3 regions of the Salinibacterium sp. NSLL17 genome follow, and region 3 is predicted to be linked to each of the others. Evidence: riboswitches for the same ligand, from Rfam matches in the RefSeq annotation. Region 3 holds a riboswitch; each other region holds the start of a gene.
The links. Region 3 has a riboswitch for thiamine pyrophosphate ahead of I6E51_RS10535 (MFS transporter). Riboswitches for the same ligand answer to the same signal wherever they lie in the genome.
Positions count from the first base shown of each region.

Region 1: linked by a shared signal. The riboswitch ahead of I6E51_RS06225 (ECF transporter S component) and the one ahead of I6E51_RS10535 (MFS transporter) in region 3 are both predicted to bind thiamine pyrophosphate.
Region 2: linked by a shared signal. The riboswitch ahead of thiM (hydroxyethylthiazole kinase) and the one ahead of I6E51_RS10535 (MFS transporter) in region 3 are both predicted to bind thiamine pyrophosphate.

Region 1 covers NZ_JADYWH010000001.1:1,272,395-1,279,974, forward strand. The annotation lists gene I6E51_RS06195 (hypothetical protein) at 1-589, shown strand, start outside; gene I6E51_RS06200 (glucose-6-phosphate dehydrogenase) at 625-1,992, shown strand; gene I6E51_RS06205 (SRPBCC family protein) at 1,989-2,483, shown strand; gene I6E51_RS06210 (VanZ family protein) at 2,586-3,029, shown strand; gene I6E51_RS06215 (DUF3097 domain-containing protein) at 3,026-3,874, shown strand; gene I6E51_RS06220 (LLM class F420-dependent oxidoreductase) at 3,893-4,819, opposite strand; TPP riboswitch at 4,846-4,954, shown strand; gene I6E51_RS06225 (ECF transporter S component) at 4,988-5,620, shown strand; gene I6E51_RS06230 (ABC transporter ATP-binding protein) at 5,731-7,056, shown strand; gene I6E51_RS06235 (energy-coupling factor transporter transmembrane protein EcfT) at 7,053-7,580, shown strand, end outside.
Region 2 covers NZ_JADYWH010000001.1:1,964,890-1,972,469, forward strand. The annotation lists gene I6E51_RS09550 (hypothetical protein) at 1-468, opposite strand, end outside; tRNA gene I6E51_RS09555 (tRNA-Pro) at 827-900, opposite strand; gene I6E51_RS09560 (bifunctional hydroxymethylpyrimidine kinase/phosphomethylpyrimidine kinase) at 977-2,530, opposite strand; gene thiE (thiamine phosphate synthase) at 2,527-3,222, opposite strand; gene thiM (hydroxyethylthiazole kinase) at 3,219-4,028, opposite strand; TPP riboswitch at 4,020-4,111, opposite strand; gene I6E51_RS09575 (MDR family MFS transporter) at 4,293-5,801, shown strand; gene der (ribosome biogenesis GTPase Der) at 6,002-7,522, opposite strand; gene cmk ((d)CMP kinase) at 7,537-7,580, opposite strand, start outside.
Region 3 covers NZ_JADYWH010000002.1:180,807-188,386, reverse strand. The annotation lists gene I6E51_RS10540 (LLM class flavin-dependent oxidoreductase) at 1-1,003, shown strand, start outside; gene I6E51_RS10535 (MFS transporter) at 1,440-2,249, opposite strand; TPP riboswitch at 2,240-2,349, opposite strand; gene I6E51_RS10530 (iron-containing redox enzyme family protein) at 2,545-3,834, shown strand; gene I6E51_RS10525 (CDGSH iron-sulfur domain-containing protein) at 3,831-4,037, shown strand; gene I6E51_RS10520 (PPOX class F420-dependent oxidoreductase) at 4,059-4,448, shown strand; gene I6E51_RS10515 (VWA domain-containing protein) at 4,902-6,563, shown strand; gene ctlX (citrulline utilization hydrolase CtlX) at 6,653-7,580, opposite strand, start outside.

The sequences.
Region 1 (7,580 bases), on a different contig from region 3:
CCATTCTCTTGTTGCGGGAGCGGTTGCCCACGCCTTCTTCTCTGTGGGTTGGCTCATGCTCGGCTTCGTCGCCCTCGGCGGGGGACTCACCCTGCTCGTTGGTGGCACCGCAGCGGGAGTGAGCGGTCTCTTTGGCGATGTGCCGGCGGTGCGTGACGTGGTGAGCGGCGCGGGCAGTGTGATCGGCACCGTGATTATCGTGATCGGCATCGTTGCGCTTCTCTTGGTGGCGCTCGCTGCATTCGCGAGCATGTTCTTGCTCAAGCGCGGCGGCGTTCGCAAACCGTGGCAGGTCACCTTCCAGTCCCTCGGCATCGTTGCGCTGCTCGATGTCCCCCTCTTTGTGGCCTATCTCACGATCGCGGCGAATGTCACCGACTCTGCTGTTGGTGGCACTGTTCTTCTCGGCCCCGTTGTCGGTATCCTCGGCTCCGCCATTGTCGGCGCCCTGGTCTGGTGGTGGATGGCATGGTCGCGTCGTGGATCAGCGTCCACATTTGCTGGTGTCACAGCCACGGCATCCGCGACCGCCGTTCCGACTCAGCAACCACCGAGCGTCGATGGGGATACTGGCAGCAACGAAAAGTAGTCGTTCGAGTTTCAGCAGTATCGAGCAGAGAGTGCATGATGACGGCACGGATTGAAACACTGATCATCCTCGGAGCAGGCGGAGACCTCACGTCGCGCTTACTCTTGCCCGGCCTTGCGTCGTATCTGGGCGGTGGCGAAGCGCAAAAACTCACTCTCATTGGCGTGGATCGTCAAGAAATGGATGACGCGGCCTGGCAGAAGCGCGTCGCGACATCGTTTGCGGCTCAGGCTTCGCCCGCTGCTGACGCCGTGGCCAGTGCAGCGCACTACGTGCAGGCCGACGTCACTGACGCGCAACAAGTGCGCGACGTGATCGAGTCGGCTACCGGCCGTGTGGCGTTGTATTTTGCCTTGCCTCCGGCGGTCGCCCATCAGGTTGTTTCGGTGTTGGCGACCATTGATTTGCCCGAGGGAATTGTGCTTGCCCTTGAGAAGCCCTTCGGAAGCGATGAGGCCAGTGCTCGTGATCTGAACCGCGTGTTGCAGACGATCGTGCCAGAACAGCAGGTCTTCCGGGTTGACCATTTCTTGGGCAAGTCGACGGTGCTGAACCTTATCGGTTTGCGGTTTGCTAACCGTGTCTTCGAGCCGCTCTTGGCCGCACCTAATGTGGCAAAGGTCGAGCTAATTTTTGATGAGGCGCTCGCGCTCGAAGGTCGGGCTGGCTATTACGACCGCGCCGGCGCTGTGGTCGACATGATCCAAAGTCACTTGCTGTTGGTGATGGCGCTTACTGCGATGGAACCACCGGCGAGCGTGAGCTCAGAAGACTTGCGGGGGTCGATGGCTCAGGTGCTGCGAGCAACGCGCGTGCAGAGTATCGACGGCACGTGCGCTCGCCGTGCGCGCTACACCGCGGGCACGATCGGCGACCGCAGCCTTCCCTCGTACGTTGACGAGAAGGGCGTGAACCCTGATTTCGGCACGGAGACTCTGGCTGAGGTTACGTTTGAGATTGATAACTGGCGTTGGGCTGGTGTGCCGTTTGTGTTGCGCTCGGGCAAGGCCATCGGCAATGCCCGTCAAGACATCGTGATTACCTTCGCGCCGGTTCCGCACCTTCCCTACGGCCTCACGGGCAGCGAAGATCCTGCGAAGCTCACTATTTCAATCAAGCCGGCAACGCTCGAACTCGATCTCATCGTGAATGGCGCTGGCGATCCGTTCACGCTCGACCGCACGCAACTCACGACCACCCTCGGCGCCCCGGCCATGAGTGCCTACGGCGAAGTGATTGCATCTCTCGTTGAGGGGGATCCAGTGTTGTCGGTGCGCGGAGATGTCGCTGAACAGTGCTGGCGAATTGTCGCTCCCGTGCTCGAGGCATTCCGCACTAATCAGGTTCCTTTGGAGGAGTACGAGGCGGGTTCGTCCGGCCCGGGATCGTGGGAGTCAGCATGACCAGCACCGGCCGTCGTGGGGTGACCGCAACCGCGCAGGCCCGGACACGAGCGAGCGCCCGCCAGGCCTACGACTACTCGGGATCGCTTGACCCTGCACAGTTCTATCCTCGCTTCGGCCCCTTGCCGGCGGTCGTCACTGTGCTCGAGCAGTCCGGAATGTGGGATGCTGTCGGTCACACCCGACGCCTCGTGCTCTCCGATGGTGGTCACGTGGTTGAGACGATTACCAACGCGGATTCTCCCGAACTTTTTGCTTACGAACTCAGCGACTTCCAGAAGCTTTTTGGCCTGCTCGTTTCGGGGGCTCGAGCAGAATGGCGCTTCGATGACCGCTCGACCGGTTCGCGCATCCGCTGGAGCTATACCTTCTTCGCGAAGCCGGGGCGAAGCTGGATCGTGTGGCTGATCATTCGCCTGTGGTGGGGGCGTTACATGCGTCGGGTGTTGCCGCCCATTGCGCGTGAAGTGGAGCGGCTCGCGGCTAGCTAGGGAAGCGCAGTTACCGAATCGTTGCCATAAATGGCGCTGTTCACATCCTGCTTCCACCCTTCTCACAACTGGCGCAAAGATGCGCTTGTGACAATGGCTGGTATGTTCCGATCGAGATTTGCCGTTGCGTTAGCCGCAGCGCTCTACTTCGCCGCCCTGGCGAGTCTCGCTTTCGTGATCGCTCCGGGCAGTAACGGTCGCTTCTGGATCTGGACCACCGTTGCGTTTATCCCCGTTGGCATTTTCTTGGTTGGCATGTTCGGTCGTCGCCGTTGGTGGGCAGCACTAGCCTTCAGCATCGTTGCCGCAGCGTGGCTCGAAGCCGCCCAGACGGTGTGGATGCCCGTCGGCTACGCGGATGTCGTTGACATTCTGCTCGCGGCTATCGGTTCCGGGATCGGTGTTTCTTCCGCCGTGGGCATCGCGCTCTGGCGAGAGCACGCCCAACGCCCGGCAGCCGCATTCGCTCACCCCTCGACGAACCTTGCGAGCTCTCGTCGCGCCTCCGCCAGCAACGCGGCGGCACCGCTTAACCTCGATCGGTGACTGACGACCGCTATTCCCACGACGTTCTCGCTGACTTCTCGATCAAACGCGGGCCAGCAGTGCTGCCGAAGGTTCCGATCGAATCCGGGATGGTTGTCGAGGTAATCGCTGACGGTTACGTGGGTGCCCTGATGGGTTTCGCCAATGGGCTCATGGAACTCGAAGACCGTCGGGGCTCCGCTCGCGCGTTCCCTCTCGGCAGTGGTTATCTCATTGACGGTGTGCCGGTAGAGCTCGTCAAGCCCGCGCCGAAGGCTGCCGCCGCCGCCCGCAAGACAGCCTCAGGGTCGTTTGCGGCCCCTGAGCAGCGTGCCCGCACCGCGCTCGCGAGTCGCATCTATGTCGAAGGCCGCCACGATGCGGAACTCGTCGAAAAAGTGTGGGGTGATGACCTGCGCGCCGAAGGTGTCGTCGTCGAATTCTTGGGCGGCATCGACGACCTCGAGAAGATCGTCGCCGACTTTGCACCCACCTCCGACCGCAAGTTGGGAATCTTGGTCGATCACCTTGTTCCTGGCTCGAAGGAGAGTCGAATTGCGGATGCTGTGGGGCGCGGCAAGTACGGCCAGTACGCGCTCGTGGTCGGTCATCCATTCGTCGATGTCTGGCAGGCCGTGAAGCCGCAAAGCCTCGGAATCGCTGCCTGGCCTACGGTGCCGCGCACGATCGAGTGGAAGCACGGCATCTGCGAAGCATTCGGCTGGCCGCACGAAGACCAAGCCGACATTGCTCGGGCGTGGCAGTTCATCCTGTCGAAGGTAAAGAACTTCGGTGACCTCGAACCAGCACTTTTGGGGCGCGTTGAGCACCTCATCGACTTCGTCACGGTCGATCAGGACTCCTAAAGCGGCCCCGCAGCACTATCAGTCGAGCTGGGGAATCACTTCGCGGGCGAGAAAGTCGAGCTGGTCGAGATCGTGGAAGTCCATGATCTGGAAGTACACGCGAGTGAACCCGAGTGCCTGCAGCTCTGAAATCTTGTCGACGACTTCGCTGGCAGTTCCCGCGAAGCCGCCAAGACGCAGGTCGGCGGGAGTTGCGTTGGCTGCGGTAGCACGCGTCTCGATCTGAGCTTCGGTGGCGCCGATAGCAGTCGTGCCGGCAACGGAAAGCACGAGCGTGGCGGGGTCGCGGTCGAAGTGCTCGCACGCGGCACGCACGCGGTTGATGCGCTCCGTGAGCGGCGCAATGGTGGCGAAGCCAGCGTTGTACTCGGTCGCAAACTTGGCGGTGAGCGCCGGCGTACGGCTTGGACCACTGCCGCCGATGATGATCGGCAGAGGGTTCTGCACGGGCTTCGGCAGCGCGGGGGACTGGCTCAGCTGGTAGTGCTTGCCCTCATAGGAGAAGGTCTTTCCGGGTTCTGTGGCCCAGATGCCCGTGATCACGTCGAGCTGTTCTTCGAGCATGCCGAACCGCTTCGCCGGGAACGGGATGCCGTACGCAGCATGTTCGCGTTCGAACCAGCCGGTGCCGAGCCCGAGCTCCACGCGGCCGCCCGACATGTCGTCGACCTGCGCCACTTGAATCGCCAAGATTCCCGGATGCCGAAAGGTCGCCGAGGAGACGAGGGTCCCGAGTCGAATGGTCGAAGTCTCGCGCGCCAGCCCCGCAAGCGTCGTCCAGGAGTCCGTTGGACCAGGCAGCCCGCCGTTGCGGTCGTCCATCGTCACGTAGTGGTCAGAACGGAAGTAGCCGTTGAAACCGAGCTTCTCTGCGGCTTGCGCAAGAAGAAGCTGATCGGTGTAGCTGGCGCCGTTCTGAGGTTCAGTGAAGATGCGGAAGTCCATACGCCGAGCCTATTGATGATTAGACTGGGTGGCGAACACGGGAGTCCGGTGAGCCGGGCTGAGAGGGAGCTTCTCCAAGCTTCGACCGTCGAACCTGATCTGGATCATGCCAGCGCAGGGAGCAGACACTCTTGAAACCCGTGCCATTCACTAGTGAAAGGCACGAAAGTGACCACAACAGCACCATCCTCATCCACGTCTACCCCGACGAAGCCCGGATCGCGTTTTCAGTGGCGGGTGATCGACATCGTCGTGGCGAGCGTTATCGGCGTCGCAAGCGGTTTGATCTTCGTCGTCTGGAACATTGCATCCGTTCCCGCTCTGGCCCCGTTCGCTGCGCTCCTGCCCGGCCTGCAAGCGATTGGTGGCGGTTTCTGGCTCTTCGCCGGCGTGCTCACCGCACTCGTCATCCGCAAGCCGGGTGCCGCGATTTACGGAGAGATGGTCGCCGCCTCCGTGTCGGCCCTTATCGGTAACCAGTGGGGTGTACTCACGCTCGTGAGCGGCTTCACACAGGGCATTGGTGCCGAGATCGTCTTCGCTGCCTTCCTCTACGCCAACTGGCGCGTCAGCGGTGCGATTCTTGCGGGCGCCGGTGCCGGCCTCGCGATGGCTATTACTGACTTGCTGCTCTGGTACCCGGGATCAGCGCTTCCCTTCATCATCATCTACACGATCGCCGCCATCGTCGGCGGGATGCTCATTGCTGGCCTCCTGTCGTGGCTCGCGACACGCGGTATTGCCGCAACCGGAGCGCTCAACCGCTTTGGTGCTGGCCGCGAGATTGCGAAACGGGTCTGAGCCCCACCACGCCTGTTGGCGTCACCGTCGAAGGATGGGGGTGGCGCCATTCCAGCAGGCTCGCTTGGGCGGTACGCGGTCTCGATCTGCGTATTGAACCGGGCGAACGCGTGTTACTCCTCGGCGAGTCCGGGGCGGGAAAGTCAACGTTTCTGCATGCCCTCGCCGGGGTAGTCGGCGACGACGAAGGCGAAACAGAAGGTTCCCTGCTCGTTGCGGGCGAGCATCCGGCCGCCCATCGTGGGCGCACCGGTCTCGTGATTCAAGACCCCGACAGCCAGGTGATCTTGGAGCGCGTCGGAGACGACGTTGCGTTCGGTTGTGAAAACTTGGGTGTTCCGCGCGACGAAATCTGGATTCGTGTGCGTGACAGTCTCGCCTCCGTCGGCCTCGAGGTTGCTCTCGACCGCAACACCAGTGCGCTCTCGGGCGGTCAGAAGCAGCGGCTCGCGCTCGCCGGGGTGCTGGCCATGCGGCCCGGTTTGATCGTGCTCGACGAACCAACCGCCAATCTTGACCCCGCGGGGGTGACCGAGGTTCGGGATGCCGTCATCCGCGTCGCCGAGGCAACCGGCGCCACGATTGTGGTTGTCGAACACCGCGTCTCGGTGTGGAGCGATGTTGTTGATCGCGTCGTGGTGCTCGCCGCCGGCGGGGGAGTCATCGCCGATGGGGCGCCAGCCGACGTTCTCGCACGGCAGGGCAAAGAGCTCGCCGCTCGGGGAGTCTGGATCCCGCAGTTTCCGCCACCGCGCCCGGTGCGGGCAGTGCGGGGCCCGCAACACGCGCTTCTCAGCGCTCAGCAGTTGACCGTCGGCCGCGGCAAAGTAGCCCTGGGGGCTCCGCTCGACCTCCAGATCATGAGCAGCCACGCTCTGGCCATCACCGGCCCCAATGGCGCAGGCAAGTCAACGCTCGCGCTCACCCTTGGTGGGCTTTTGTCGCCCGTCAGTGGTGCTGTCGTGGCGAGCCCGGCGCTCGCGAATGGAGCGGGCGAGCAACCGATCCGCTGGAAGTCGCGTGAGCTGCTCACCCGAATCGGCACCGTGTTTCAAGATCCCGAGCACCAATTGCTGACGAGCACAGTGCGCGCAGAGCTCGAAGTGGGCCCGCGGGCATTGAAGCTCCCCGAGAGCGAAGTGGATGCTCGCGTCAACGAGTTGCTCACCCGGTTGCGCCTTGACCGGCTAGCCGACGCCAACCCGTTCACTCTCTCGGGCGGCGAGAAACGTCGCCTGAGCGTCGCCACAGCCCTCGCTACGCGCCCGCAGGTGCTCGTGCTCGACGAACCCACGTTCGGGCAAGATTCGCGCACCTGGAGCGAATTGCTCGCCCTGCTGGCACGACTCGTGGATGACGGAAGCAGCGTAATCGCCGTCAGCCACGATCTCGATTTCGTCGATGCACTCGCCGACTCAACGGTCGTGCTCGAATGATCCCTATCGCGTCGGTGAATCCCGTGGCCAAACTAGGAGCAGGGCTCCTCGTGAGCCTGTTCTTGCTCGCCACGATCGACTGGGTGTCGGCCACGACCGCGCTCGTGCTCGAGCTTGCCATCATCGCGTTCTTCGGGATTGAGCCGAAACGATTCTGGTTGCGGACTTTGCCGGTGTGGGTGGCGGCGCCGCTGACCGCTCTCACGATCCTGCTGTATGGCCGCTATGACGGCACCGTGTACTTCGAATTCTTGTTGATCAGAATCAGTGATGGTTCGATCGAGCTCGCCCTCGCGACCTTCTTGCGGGTGCTCGCGATCGGCCTGCCCGCCGTCGTGTTGTTTATCTCGATCGACCCCACCGACTTCGCTGATGGCCTCGCTCAGCGACTTCGACTGCCCGACCGCTTCGTCGTTGGCGCGTTAGCAGCCGTGCGCATGGTCGGGCTCTTTCTCGAGGATTGGCGCTCCCTCGAACTAGCCCGTCGCGCTCGTGGCGTGGCAGACCGTGGTCGCCTCCGCCGT
Region 2 (7,580 bases), on a different contig from region 3:
GCTCAGAGGGCTTTGCTCACCCGAATAGTGACGTCGGATTGCTTCCACTGTAAAGTCCAAGCGATCGGCAATCCTAGAGTTCATACCGCGAGCACCGTTGATGGTGAGTGTGCCTTTACGCCGCTCACCGGGGAATACGAGCGCGCCAGCCATTGAATGATTGTGGACCTGAAACTCGTCGAGCTCTGCGCTGTCTAGCTGGTTCGTGATTGGCTTCATGCGCAACCATGACCGAAATGTTGGCACGACGGTATCGCTGGCCAGAAAGAACTTGCCCCTCTCTGATTCGTGAAAGAGATAGCAGCGCTTGCGTGTCGTTACTAGGTCAAACGAATCGCCATTCGGTAGCGGCTTGCTCCATAGGAGCTGGTGGTACCGACGAAGCTTCTTACTTGTCGAGTCAGGGTCTCCTCGTCCGGCGTCATCGCGGGAGTCAAAGTAGGGGTCGATGTTCGGGTCGTCGCTCATAGCCGACACCATAGCGATGTGCGGAGACATTTGTGCCTTGTTCATTCGCGATTCGAGAATCTCGCTTACGGTCTCAAAACGTGAGGCCGAATCGTTGCGGCCGCATCGCGGCGACAAGGTTTCTTCATCGATGTACGTTTGGGGCTCTATCCTCGGTTCTCAAACGCCAGAGAGGTTTCACACCCACCTGTGAAGAGCACGGCAAGCATCACGACGGTCGCCACACAGACTTCTAACTTACGAAGCCCATCTTGCAGTCCGTGCGTCCAAAGTGTTGGGTTTGTGTTGGATTGCGCACTGGCATCCTAAATTCCCATAGAAAAAGCCCCGGACTTCGTGAGAAATCCGGGGCATATTGTCGGGCTGACAGGATTTGAACCTGCGACCCCCTGACCCCCAGTCAGGTGCGCTACCAAGCTGCGCTACAGCCCGCGACAACTCGAATAGCTTACCGCGAAATCTGAGCGCCGATGTTCAGAATGGGGCCAAAAGGGCAACCGGGGCCAAATCAGTTCGACGAGATGCCGTGCGCGGCGGCGAAGAACTCGCGTTCATGCTCCGTGGATGCCACGAAAGCGGTGAGCATTGCATCCCGAACCGGAGGGGTCGCGTCTGCGGCGAGCGCCGTCACTATCGTGATGGCCTGCTCTGTGGCATCCGTGAATGCGTCATCCGCATACGTGGTCAGCCAGTCGGCGTAGCGGTGCTCAGGGTGCGCCAGCGGGTGCAGTCGCGACCCGACGTCGTGGTAGACCCAGAAGCACGGCAACAGGGCTGCGGCAAGGACCGCGTAGTCACCACGGGCTGCCGTCGCCAGCAGATGATTCAGGTACCCCGTCGTTATCGCACTGGGCGAAGCCGAGAACAGCTCACCGGCCACCGACCACGACTCGTGCAACTGCAGCTCCGTCACGATGCACCCCTCGGCACTTGATGCCCAGAACGCTTGTTCCGCTGCGGTGGGTGCCAGCCGGGCAGCTTCGGCGAGCGCCCGCGCGTAATCGCGCAGGTAGAGCGCATCCTGAGCCAGGTACCAGACGAAATCAGCCCGCTCGAGGGAACCATCCCCCAGCGCCCGCACAAAGTCACCATCGTCGATCTGCGCGCGCACAGAAGCGATCTCCGCCCACCACTGCTCGCGCACCTCAGCAGCGGTCAACGCCGTCTCTAGGCCGCCGCGCTCCCACAACCCAGCAAAGTGACTAATCGGGCCACGCCCGCTCCCCACCTGCAACGCCGCACCGGCACGGATGCTTTCGCTCAACCACCGCTTCGACTCCCCCACAGCGGCAGCCCACTCACCGCCGGCCGCAATCCGGGTCGCGAGCGCACTCGACAGCGAACAGCCGGTTCCGTGGGTGTTGCTGGTCTCTATACGGATGCCAGCAAACTCGGTCACGACAGCAGCGTTCCCTGCACGGGCATCCACCAGCGCATCCGGAGCCTCGGCCCCGCTCAAGTGTCCGCCCTTAGCGAGCACGCGCACCCCGTAGGAGGCAGAGACCCGCGCCGCCTGCTCCAGCACCTCAGGCCACGTCTCAGCGGCGGGTTCTGCGGCGATGATCGCGAGCTCAGGAATATTCGGCGTGACAAGGTCACACACCCGCACCAGGTCGCGCAGCGCCTGCTCGGCTTCGGCATCCAGCAGTCGGTCGCCACTCGTGGCGACCATCACGGGGTCGAGCACGATCAACGGAGGCCGCACAGTCTCAAGCCACGCCCGCACAACGCCAACGACCTCAACGGTGCCGAGCATGCCGATCTTCACGGCATCGATTGCTACATCGTCGCTCACCGCATCCAGTTGCTCGCGCAAGAACTCAGCGGGCGGCACATGCACTCCGCGCACCCCCTGCGTGTTCTGCGCCGTCAGAGCCGTGATCGCCGCCATCCCGTAGCCACCGTTGGCTGCGATCGACTTCAGATCGGCCTGGATACCCGCACCACCCGAAGGATCGCTGCCAGCAATGCTCAGAACGCGAGGAACCCGCAGACCGCTACCGTTACCGCGACCGCTTTCGCTCCGTGTCTGGTCCCGTAGCCCGCTCCGTGCCCCGCTCATGCGTCTTCTCCTTCGTCTTCGGCCGCTGGTACGCCAGCCCACGCTGCGGCGAGCGCGCGAGCCGCCTCTCGCGGATCAGCCGCACCACAGATGGCAGACACCACTGCAGCACCGTCTGCACCGCCCGCACGCAGCAGCGCGAGGTCATCCGGCCCCACCCCACCGATCGCCACGGTCGGTCGCTTACTCGCCGCAATGAGCTCGACCATGCGATCGTGCCCGAGAGCATCCGGAGCGTCCTTCTTTGTCGTCGTGGGATGCAAGGCCCCGATGCCGACATAGTCGACACCCGCCGACCCCACACTGGCGTCGTACAGTTGGTCGTCAGTCGATGCGCTCAGACCCACAATCGCCCCCGGGCCTACGAGCGCCCGCACCGACGCTGCGGGCAGATCGCCCTGCCCGACATGCACCCCAGCAACCCGAGCACCCATCTCGCGCGCAGCGAGATAGACATCGACTCGGTCATTGACGAGCACAGGCACCTTCAGCGCCACCGCCGTAGACACCCGCAGCACCAGATCAAGGAAGTCGCGGGCGGGCATGTCTTTCTCGCGCAGCTGCACGATCGTCACTCCCCCGGCCACAGCCTCGTACACGAGATCAACGAGGTCATGCCCGGCAGCCTTCGCCTGAGCCGAATCTGTCACCAAGTAAGTGGAAAGGTCGAAACTCTCTCGGAAGCCGCTCATGCGATCACCGCCCGTTCTGCAATATCGTCCACCGAGACTTCGCTCAGGGCATCCAACAGCGCTACCGCAAAGCTTCCCGGCAGTGCCGAACGCTCCGCCGCGAGGTCGGCCGCTACCGTGTACACGCTCGTTGCCGCCACAGCAGCAGTCAGCGCATCCGGAGTCACCGCCGCAAATGCCGCCATGATCGCGCCAAGCGCACAGCCACCACCCGTCACCTTCGTCAGCACCGGATGCCCGTTAGAGAGCCTCACGACACTCACGCCATCGGTCACCATGTCCGTCGCTCCCGATACCGCGACGACACCGCCGGTCACCCGCGCGAGCATCTGGGAGGCGGTGAGCGCGGCATCCACACTGCTCGTGCTGTCGACGCCTCGACCTCCCGTGCCCAATTCGGCGAGCGCCAGAATCTCGGAGGCGTTGCCCCGCACGATGGAGGGCCCGAGGTCCCGCAGGCGATACGCGAGTGGTGTGCGCACCGGCAGAGCCCCTATGGCGACCGGGTCGAGCACCCAGGGCGTTCCGGCAGCATTGGCGGCCGGTGCAGCTTCAAGGGCTGCAGCGCGCTGCTCTTCGCGACAGGTACCGAGATTGATGAGCACTCCGGATGCCACGCCAGCGAACATGCCGGCTTCTTCCGGGATATCCACCATGGCCGGCGCTGCTCCCACAGCAAGCAACGCATTGGCAGTGAAGCCCACCACCACACTATTGGTGATGCACTGCACGAGAGGCGACGTCGATCTCACCGCCTCGAGCGCATCTTGAGTGGCGGTCAAAAAGTTTGGTGGCGTACGCGACATGCACGACATCCCTTCGCTAGTTCTAACTAGATCAGGTTCGACGGGTGTGTTCTCAGCCCCGCAGGGCACCCCGTGTCACAAGTTGTGCCTCAACGATAGCGGCTTGGCACGGTGTCGTGTTCGCCTCAGGCGAAAGGCAATGTGGACTATTTCAGTGCCGGATGTCGTTGCACCAAGCGACAATAAAGATGACGCGAGATCTGTGCACCCTTTTCAATCCCGGCTGCTGCTTCGTCCTACCGCTTCACACACGACAGGATTTCTATGACCAGCACGGCGCCGATCACCGGCAGCATCCCTCTTTTTGACCCCAACGATGACGGGCCAGCCAGCCCGGTCGATAACAGCGGCCGCAACCGTTTGGTCATCGGCCTGATGCTCGCTGCCACCTTCGTGGTGTTCCTCAACGAAACCTCGCTCGTCGTGGCGATCCCCCGCATCATGGAAGACCTCAACATCGAGCCGAGCACCGCTCAGTGGTTGTCGACGTCGTTCATGCTCACGATGGCCGTGGTGATTCCGATTACCGGATTCCTCATCCAACGCTTCACGACGCGTGGCATCTTCATCACCGCAATGTCTCTCTTCACCATCGGAACTCTGCTGGGGGCTATGGCGCCCACCTTTGCCGTGCTGATTGTGGGACGGGTGATTCAAGCCTCCGGTACCGCCATGATGCTCCCCCTGCTGATGACAACCGTGATGACTCTGGTTCCTGCCGCAACTCGTGGCAAGACCATGGGCAACGTTTCCATCGTCATGTCGATGGCCCCTGCCGTCGGACCAACCGTTGCTGGCCTCGTCTTGGCCGTCTTCGACTGGCGCTGGGTCTTCATCGTCATGATCCCCATCTCCGTCACCGCTCTCCTGCTCGGCATCACGAAGGTAAAGAACGTCACCGACCCCCGCAAGGTATCGATTGACATGCTGTCGGTCATCCTCTCGGCCATCGCCTTCTCCGGCCTGATCTACGGGCTCTCCAGCCTCGGAGAATCAGCCGCCGGAGACTCTGTTCTCATCGCCCCAGCCATCCCCATCAGCGCCGGCGCCATCAGCCTCGTGTTGTTCATCATCCGCCAATTGAAGCTGCAGAAAACAGACAGTGCCCTTCTCGACCTGCGCACTTTCGCTGCCCCCGGCTTTGCCGTCGCAATCGGCCTCATGATGGTCATGATGGCCGCCCTCTTCGGCACCATCATCCTGCTGCCCATGTTCACGCAAAACGTTCTCGGGCTCGAACCCATCCAGAGCGGACTGCTCGTACTGCCCGGCAGCCTCGTCATGGGGTTCTTGAGCCCCTTCGTTGGCCGCCTCTACGACAAAGTCGGCCCGCGCCCCCTCATGATTCCGGGCTCGATACTGGTGAGCGCATCGTTGTGGAGCTTCACGCTGCTCTCCGAAACCAGCTCACCGTTCATGGTCGTCGCCATCCACGTCCCCATGAGCATCGGACTCGCGTTCATGTTTACGCCGCTCTTCACCTCGGCGCTGGGCACGCTCAAGCCACACCTGTACTCGCACGGCAGCGCCACCATCAGCACCGTGCAGCAACTTGCCGGCGCTGCAGGCACGGCACTGTTCATCGCGCTCCTCACGGTGCAGTCGGTCGCCCTTGCCGCTGAAGGCGCGCCAGAGGCCACAGCGCTTGCTGGTGGTGTGCGCCTCGCGTTCATGGCCGGCGGCATCATCTCGCTCTTCGCGATCGTCGCCACGTTCTTCGTGAAGCGTCCCGAATCCGAAACGGCTCCGAGCGACGCCCCTGTCGCTCACTAACTGCACGGTGTGAGCGGACCGCCAACCGGCATCCGCTCACTCCCGGGCGTCACACCCCGGGCGTCACACCCCGGGCGTCACACCCCGGGCGTCACACCCCGGGCGTCACACCCCAGCGGTTAACGCACAAACGGCGAGCCCCTCTCGAAAGAGAGCGGCTCGCCGTTCGGCGTTAAGCCGAAGCTTGTGACCTCGAGAACCTACTTGCGCTTGCGCTTCTCACGCACACGCATGTTGACCTGGATGGGGCTGCCATCGAAGCCGAAGATCTCACGCAGTCGACGCGTAATGAATCGACGGTACTGCGGGTCCAAGAAGCCGGTCGTGAAGAGCACGAACGTTGGCGGGCGGCTTGATGCCTGCGTACCAAAGAGGATGCGCGGCTGCTTGCCACCACGAAGCGGGTGAGGGTGCTCCTGCGTCAGTTCGGCCAGAAGCGCGTTGAACTTACCGGTCGGAATGCGGGTATCCCACGACGCCAACGCCAGCTCAAGAGCCGGAACGAGCTTCTCCATGTGACGACCGGTCTTAGCCGAGATGTTCACGCGAGGAGCCCAGGCGACGTGCGCGAGGTCCTTGTCGATTTCTCGCTCGAGCAGGTCGCGACGTTCGTCGTCGAGAAGGTCCCACTTGTTGAAGGCCAAAACGAGCGCACGGCCCGATTCGAGCACGAGGTCAACGATCTTGAGGTCTTGAACGCTGAGCGGCTGGCTGACATCGAAGATGACAACAGCGACTTCAGCCTTTTCCAGTGCAGCGCTGGTGCGCAGCGTTGCATAGAAGTCAGCGCCCTGCGCCAAAGCAACACGACGACGGATGCCGGCCGTGTCAACGAAGCGCCAGAACTTGCCGCCGAGCTCAATCTGCTCGTCAACCGGGTCGCGAGTCGTGCCGGCGAGGTCGTTGACAACAACGCGCTCTTCGCCAGCAGTCTTGTTCAGCAGGCTCGACTTGCCGACGTTCGGGCGACCGAGGATAGCTACGCGGCGCGGGCCACCCACTTCTTCCTTGGCGACGGTCGAAATCTTCGGCAGAACCGTGAGCACGTGGTCGAGCAGGTCAGCAACACCACGGCCGTGAACGGCGGATGACGGCCACGGCTGACCGAGGCCGAGGCTCCAGAGCGCTGCGGCATCCGATTCCTGGTGGATGTCGTCAACCTTGTTGGCGACCAAAATCACGGGCTTCTTGGTGGCGCGCAGCATGCGCACGACGTGCTCGTCGGTGGAGGTGGGGCCAACCGTGGCATCCACAACAAAGAGCACAGCGTCGGCGAGGTCGATAGCGATCTCAGCCTGGGCAGCAACCGAGGCGTCGATGCCCTTAGCGTCGGGCTCCCAGCCGCCGGTGTCGACGATGGTGAAGTGACGGTTGTTCCACTCGGCCTTGTAGTTGACGCGGTCGCGGGTGACACCGGGGGTGTCCTCCACAACAGCTTCACGACGACCGATGATGCGGTTCACGAGAGCTGACTTGCCAACGTTCGGGCGACCGACGATCGCGAGAACCGGCAGGGCAGGCAGGTAGTAGATGGCATCCGGGTCATCGGATGCGGAGTCGAGAACCGCGAGGTCGTCGTCTTCGAGGTCGTAGTCGCTCAGGCCGGCGCGGAGCGCAGACGTGCGCTGAGCAGCCTCTTCTTCGTTCATTCCCGAAAGACGCTCAACCAGATCTGGGTTCAGTTCGGGAAAGTCGTCTTCGGCGGGCGAATGATCGGCCATGGGTAGTCCTTTGTTTACATGCTGGAGCGAACAAAACTCGCGACGGCCGTCACGGTTT
Region 3 (7,580 bases):
GCAAGACGTTGAGGGGTCGCCCACTCGCACTGGAGCTGACGCGCTGCTGCAGGCAGTGGAGCTTGCCGTTGCGGCAGAGGAAGTCGGCGTCGACGGTGCCTACTTTCGGGTGCACCATTTCGCGCGCCAGCATGCATCGCCGTGGCCGTTGCTCTCCGCCGCGGCTGCCCGCACCAGCACCATCGAGCTCGGTACCGGTGTCATCGACATGCGCTACGAGCACCCTCTGGCCATGGCAGAACTCGCGGCGCAAGCAGATCTTATTTCCGCGGGGCGTCTGCAGCTCGGCATTAGCCGAGGCTCACCCGAAACGGTGATCGACGGATGGCGCGCTTTCGGTTACGAACCGGCAGCGGGAGAGAGCGATGCCGACATGGCTCGCGCCCACACGGATAAGTTTCGCCGTGCGATCGCGGGCGAAGGGCTCGCTCCCGGCAATCCGCAGATGATTGGCACGAGCGCTTTGCAGCCGATTCAGCCGCAGGCACCCGGACTCAGCGAACGCATCTGGTGGGGCGCAGGCACCCGGGCCACCGCGATCTGGACGGCTGAGCAAGGGATGAACCTGATGAGTTCGACGCTTCTCACCGAAGACACCGGAGTTCCCTTCGATGAGCTGCAGGCCGAACAGATTGCGATGTTCCGGGATGCGTGGGCGAGTGCCGGCCACGACCGTGCACCACGGGTTTCGGTGAGTCGCAGCATCCTGCCCATCATTGATGACGAGACCGAGTACTACTTTGGCATCCAGGGGCAGGTCGAGCAGCGCGATCAAGTCGGCATGCTCGGCGGTTCACGCTCTCGTTTCGGCCGCTCCTATATCGGAGCCCCCGATGTGATCGCCGCCGAGCTCGCACGCGATGCGGCAGTGCAGGCCGCCGACACCCTGTTGGTTACCGTGCCCAACCAGCTCGGGGTCGAGTTCAACACTCGTATTCTCGAGGCGCTCGTGAAGCACGTGATGCCCGTGGTCGACGCCGACAGTGCGCCTTCAATCGCCTAAGAATCCGACCTCTTCGACGGCGTAGTTCCATCGTCTATGTCAGCGCCCTAAACTCTCCATCAAGCGTTGCAGCAGTGGCAACGGCGAGACTCAATCGGCCCTGAAACGAAAAGGCGGTCTACGCGTGTCTACAAAGAAGGTGCAATCGAAACTTCGCTCAGCAGCGCTCGAGCAGCGCATGCTGCGCATTGAACGCAAGCCGAAGTTCGCCGACCGCCTTGACGGATTCATTGTGGGTGTTGGCACTAAGTGGGCGCTGCTCGCACGCATCACAGAAGGGCATTTCGACGGATACTTCGCGTTTCAAATACGCGACGTCCGACGCATCCGCCCGGACACAACCTTCATGGGGGCGTTCGCGAGAACTCAACCAGAATGGCCTCCGACCTCTCCGTTCGAGCACGCGCTTGATTCAACTGCGGACGTGATTCTCGCTCTAGGCCATCACCGGAATCGCCATGTTGGTGAGTAGCCAGAGCCCGCTCATCATGATGAACACTTGCCAGAGCGCACGGCGGTGGCGGCCGACGAGAATCTCTTTCAACGGGCTAGTGCGCTGCAATGGACGTTGCCACTGCGGCGACTCTTCGACCCGCGCACGGTAGTAGAACAGCATGGTGAAGGCGAGCAGCGAGCCCAGAATGAAGAGCGTTCGCCAACCCCACTGGCTATAGGCGGCGGCGTCGAGCACGCTCTGCAGCACAAACACCATGCCCGCGATCGAGGCGTTGGCCCAGGGCGACATCCACATGATGAGGCCGCTGACGAGGCCGCGCCGTTCGGGCCGCGACCATTCCATCGCGAGCGGAATGGCGGAGGTGTATTCGCCGCCCAGGAAGATGCCGCCCACAAAACGCAGCAGCAAAATCGCGGCCAGCGTGCCGCTGCCCAGCACCGTGTGATTGGGCACGAGCGCGATCAGCAGCGTCGTGAGAGCGACACCGAGCAGAGCAACTTTCGTGGTTGCCGTTCGCCCGATGCGGTCAGAGATCGATCCGAAGATCGCCGCCCCGATCGGGCGCCCCAGCAGGGTTGCGACGAAGATCAGGCCTGCGTTCCCGACCAGATTGTCCGAGCCAAACAGCTGAGCGGATGCCGGGGCCAGGGCGATGACCGGCAAGAAGATGTCGAACTGGTCGACATAGTTGCCGAAGATGCCGCCGCGCACCGCGCGTCGGGTGCCGAGCGGAGCAGCAGAGTCGGTTGCAGCAACAGAGACAGCGGGGGACGAGCTAGTGGGGCGCATGAGCCGTACTTCCTTCGCCGGCATTACCCGGGAGGTTCAACGGTCGAAGCTGCGTCAGCTTCCTCTCAGCCCTTGCCTGTGGGCTCCCGTGGGGACGTGCAACAACATAGCACTCGCGCGCCGCAGCAGCGCCGGCTCGCGAGCAGCAGTGACCCAACGTGCCGGCTGCTCGACGCCGCGGCATCCACCGGTAGACCTATCAGTTGAGCGTTCTCGGTGAGCTTACTGAGAAATATTTGGGAGCGCGGCAATTGCGTTGACGGCGCCCGAAACGGTTGGCAACATAAGTTCACCAATGAAGCTGAGCGGGCAATCGGGTGCCCGCTCTCAGGGCTTCGACACGATCGGAGAGGTCATGATGCACCCCACGGAGAACTCTCCAGCGCACGAAACCGCACCCCACAACGGCGCAGGTTACGACGCACCCGCAGTAGCCCCCAACACCATTCCAGATGCAGCCAGCGCTCTCTGCGAAAATTGGCACGACGAAGAGATTGAGCCTCGCGGCCCGATCAGCTCGCTGCTCATCGACGCTTTCGCGAGCCAGTCGCCACCTCACACGATCAACGGTCTTGCCGACGAAGTGACCGCGGCTATCGAGAGCGGGCGCGACCTAGTGCGTGATGACGACGTGCAGCTTGCCCTCTACCTTCTTTACGGTCTGTACTACGGCCGCGTCGTCGAAAACGGGGACCAATGGGAATGGCATGTCGATACCATCGCCGCTCGCCTTGAGCTGGAACGAGCGTTCGAAGGCCAGCTCCGACGCCTAGTGCCCACGCCAGAGCTCCCCAACGCAGCGGCAGAAGATGTCGCGAAGGCGCTTTTCGCCCTCACTGCCCCTGATCCGGATGCCGGACCAAGTCTCTCGCGCCACGTCGCGAAGAGTCTTACCCGCGAACAGGCCGTCGAGTTCATGGTGCAGCGCTCCGTGTACACGCTGAAAGAGGCCGATCCACACTCGTGGGCGATCCCGAGACTTACCGGGCGGGCTAAGGCTGCGCTCGTGGAGATCCAGGCGGACGAATACGGCAACGGTCGACGCGAGCGGATGCACTCGGAGTTGTTCGCGCGATCGATGAGGGGCATTGGGCTCGACTCTCGCTACGGCACCTATGTTAATTTCGCCCCGGCCATCACGCTCGCCTCGTTCAACATGATTTCTCTGTTCGGCATGAATCGCCGTCTCCGGGGCGCGATCGCAGGTCATCTGGCGGCATTCGAAATGACATCCTCGATTCCCAACGGGCTCTACGCCCGCGGTTTTCGTCGATTAGGTTTCGGCAAGAACGTCACCGAGTACTTCGACGAACACGTTGAAGCGGATGCCGTTCACGAGCAAATTGCCGCCCGCGACCTCGCCGGCGGGCTTGCCGAGAGCGAGCCGGCCTTGCTCAGCGAGATCTTCTTCGGTGCCCGTGCGTGCCTGCTGATCGACGACTGGGTAGGCGAGCACATCCTCGAGTCGTGGATGGCCGGAGAGTCGTCGCTGCGTAAGCCTTTCCCCTTCGACGCAGTGCTCACCGGTAGGGGCGACGATCCCGCGTCCTCCGCGTCGATCACGAGCGCGGGAGCGGGCCGATGAGTTCGTCAGAGAGTAAAGATGACGTTGAGATAGTGGCCTGCACCAACGGGCCACTGCTCGTCCGCGGCGAGATTGACCTGCGCTCCTCCGACGGTGAAGCTATTGAACAGACACGCACAACGGTTGCTCTTTGTCGGTGTGGGGTCTCGGCGATAAAGCCGTTTTGTGACGGCACTCACAAGCTGATCAACTTCAAGGCGTAGTGCCACGGGGATAATGGGCGCATGACTGCCGCTGACTTTTCCACACTCGCCACCGAGACCTATGTCTCCGTCACTACCTTCCGCAAGTCAGGGGAGCCGGTGTCGACACCGGTGTGGGTGGTCGCCGACCGGGACCGATTGTTCGTCACGACGGCGCCCTCCTCGGGCAAGGTGAAGCGGGTGCGGCACACCCCTCGGGTTGAGGTCACGCCCTGCGATATGCGCGGCAACATTGTCGAAGGAGCCGTTGCGGTGCCGGCAACGGCAGCCGTGCGCGACGACACAGCGACGTTGGATGTCATGGATGCGGCCTTGAAGAAAAAATACGGTGCCAAGTACACCGCGATTCGCCTCGCGCAAAAGGTCCGTGGCACTGCGGGGCAGTCTGTGGCGCTCGAGATTCGGCTCTAGAGTCTGCGGCGACGCGCACATCGCTGGCGGCATCCGTATACGACTCGATGAGTCTCGAATCCGATCCTTTTGACTACGAAGTCACGAAAGCTGGCTAGGTGCGCTTTTGTCGTGGCGGGCGTGAAGTTGTTGTGGTGCGCGATGCAGCTGCCAGCGCTCTGATTGAGCGACGACGCATTGTTGCGCAGGGGCTCGATTGTGCGCGCCTTTGTGGTGACATCGGCAGTTTTCGATCGCATAAGTGAGAAAAGCCTGTGGGTAACCGTTTCACTGACGCGAAATTGTGTCACTATTGTGTAGGCCCCCGAAAGGGGGTCAACTTGTGGTTCCCCCGAAACCATGAGCACCCGTGATCGATGGAGTCCCCCTGTGTCCCGACCTCGCCACCGTTCCAGAACAATTAAATCCTGGTTCCTCCGCGCTAGTACACCCGCCCTCGCAACCCTGCTCACTTTGTCCCTCGCCGGTGGTGGCGCTCTCGTAGCGCTCGCCGCCCAGAACAAGCTCGACGATTTTGTGGCTCAGACTTTCGGATGCCCGAACGCAACCGAACTCGTCGTCGTCACCGATCCCACCATCTCGTCGACCGTCCAAACGGTTGCGAATGCTTTCAACGCTGAGCACGTTGGCCAGTGCCTCTCCGTCAAGATCGTGACGCAGCGCTCCGCTGATACTGCCGCGTTGCTGGCATCTGGCACGTCCACTGGTGCCGACGCCTGGATCCCTGATTCGCCGATCTGGCTCAACCGAGTGGAGAGCACAGCGACTGCTCTCGGCCGCGAAATCCCCAAGATTCAGGAGTGGGATTCGATCGCCTCGAGCCCGCTTGTGCTGGCAACACCGGCCGTGAAGGTCGCGGAGTTCGAAGCGTCAGAGGTGGGCTGGGGTGCAATCCTCGACGGCCGCTACCGCACGTTGCTGCCCGATCCGGAGTCGTCATCAGCGAGCATGATCGCGCTGGCTACGCTCAATGACCTTGCCGCAGACACCGACCCTGCTGACTTCGATCGAGTGCTGATGAATCTGGGGCGCTCGATTCCCGATTCCACGAAGGCAGCGTTCACCGAGCTCCAGATCTCCGACTCCCGCATGGTTGCGCTCGCGACCGAGCGCGAGATTGTGGAACACAACGCGTCAAGCCCTGACGAGCCCCTGGTGGCGCTCTATCCGTCCGAAGGTACCGTCGCCCTCACCTACCCCTTTGTGGTGGTAGATAGCTCGGAAGTCACCGAGCTCGAAGCGTCGCGGATGACGGAAGAAGAGCGCACAGAACTCGCCGAGCTTGAGACCTCCCGCACGAAACTCCTCGAGGAATTTGCTGACCTCGTTCGAGGCTCATCTCAGGTTTTGAACGCCGAAGGCTTCCGCGACAACGCCGGTGAGGGGGAGATCCTCGCGTCCGGTGTCATCGCAGCCCCGGTGGCCACCAAGACCGTCGGAGACACCGACGAACTCGTCGGCATCCTGCGCAACTGGAACGCCCTCAACCTTCGCTCGCGCATCCTCACCGTCGTTGACGTGTCTGGTTCCATGCTTGAGCGGGCCTGGGATGGTCAGCGCCGCATTGAGATGTTCCAAAACTCCGCGGAGGATGCCTTCAGCACTCTCTCGGAGGATGACGAGCTGGGCATGTGGCTCTTCTCCAAGGAGCGAGTCGGCACTGAAGACTGGGAAGACGTCGCGGGCATCCGCTCGATGAATGACCCCGAGCATGTCGAGAGCCTTCAGGCGATCATCGACACACTCCCGTCGCGCATCAACGGCTACACCGGACTCAACGACACCGTTCTGGCTGCGGTGACGCACGTGCGCGAAGACTTCAACCCCGACAAAGTCAACTCGGTGATCCTCATCACCGACGGTCGCAACGAAGACGACAACGGCATCTCCTTGGAGAAACTGGTCGACGAACTGAACGCGATGATCGACAAGAACACCGACGAGCCCGTTCCCGTGGTGCTCGTCGGAATTGGGCCAGACACCGACGTCGAGGCGATGCGAAAGATCGCCCAGGTCACCGGTGGAACGGCCTACCAAGCAAACAACCCCACCGAGCTCAGCAATGTGATGCTCGAGGCGTTGTCACAGCGCGACTGCCGCCCGAACTGCAGTTAGCGAACGCCCAGCACCTGCGGCACCACCGGTGTCGCAGGTTGCTGCGGTCTGCGGCGAAAGCGGAGGGACCCGCTTCCGCCACAGATTGGCTAGGCGCCTGCTGTCGGGGCTGCTTCGGCAGCGCCGGCAGCAGGAACGCCGGCGGCAACATCGGCCGCCATGCGTGAACGACGATCCAAGTGGATACCGGCCACCATGCAGCGCACAGAACCACCAGCCAACTCAATCGTCGGAATATCCAGCGGCACGATCTCGCAACTCGCTTCGATCACCGAGCGCTGAGCCGGCGTGAGGCTCGCGAGCGCCCGGGTAGAGAGTGCCAAGATGCGGCCGTTCGGAGTCTTCAGCTCGAGAGCGTTGCCCGCGAAGTTCGCAATCTGATCAGCCGTGAGGTCGATCAGAGTGCGGCCCGGAGCGGTCAAGCGTTCAGCCATCTCCATCCGGCGGTCTCCCGAGGCGATCAGGTCGAGACCGATCATGGCGAAATCGGTCGCGATGCACATCATGACGTTGGTGTGATAAATCGGCACACCATGGCTATCGCGGGCCTCAAACATCATCGGCTCGTAGCCAAACGAAGCGCAGAACCGCTCTAACGCGAGCGGGTTGGCGCGGTGCGACTCAGCCGCATACGCCACCCGGTTGGTGTGGTCGATGACCATCGCGCCGGTGCCCTCAAGGTAGATGCCGTCGTGTTCCAGGCCGGAATAGTCGACAACATCCTGCACCCGAAAGTCGTGCTTCAACATCTCGATGACATCGGTGCGTCGTTCCGTGCGGCGGTTCGGCGCATACATCGGGTACACGGCAACGCGGCCACCACTGTGTGTCGAGAACCAGTTGTTCGGGAACACGCTGTCGGGGCGCGTGCTCTCCTCATCCTCGAACACGTGGATGTTCACGCCCGCGTCACGCAACGTCTCGGCCACCTGGGTGGATTCGTCGTACGCGGCGCGAGCGATCTCATCCGGGGTTCGGCTGGGATCCGTTGACTGGAAGGCATTGTCGCCCGCAGTT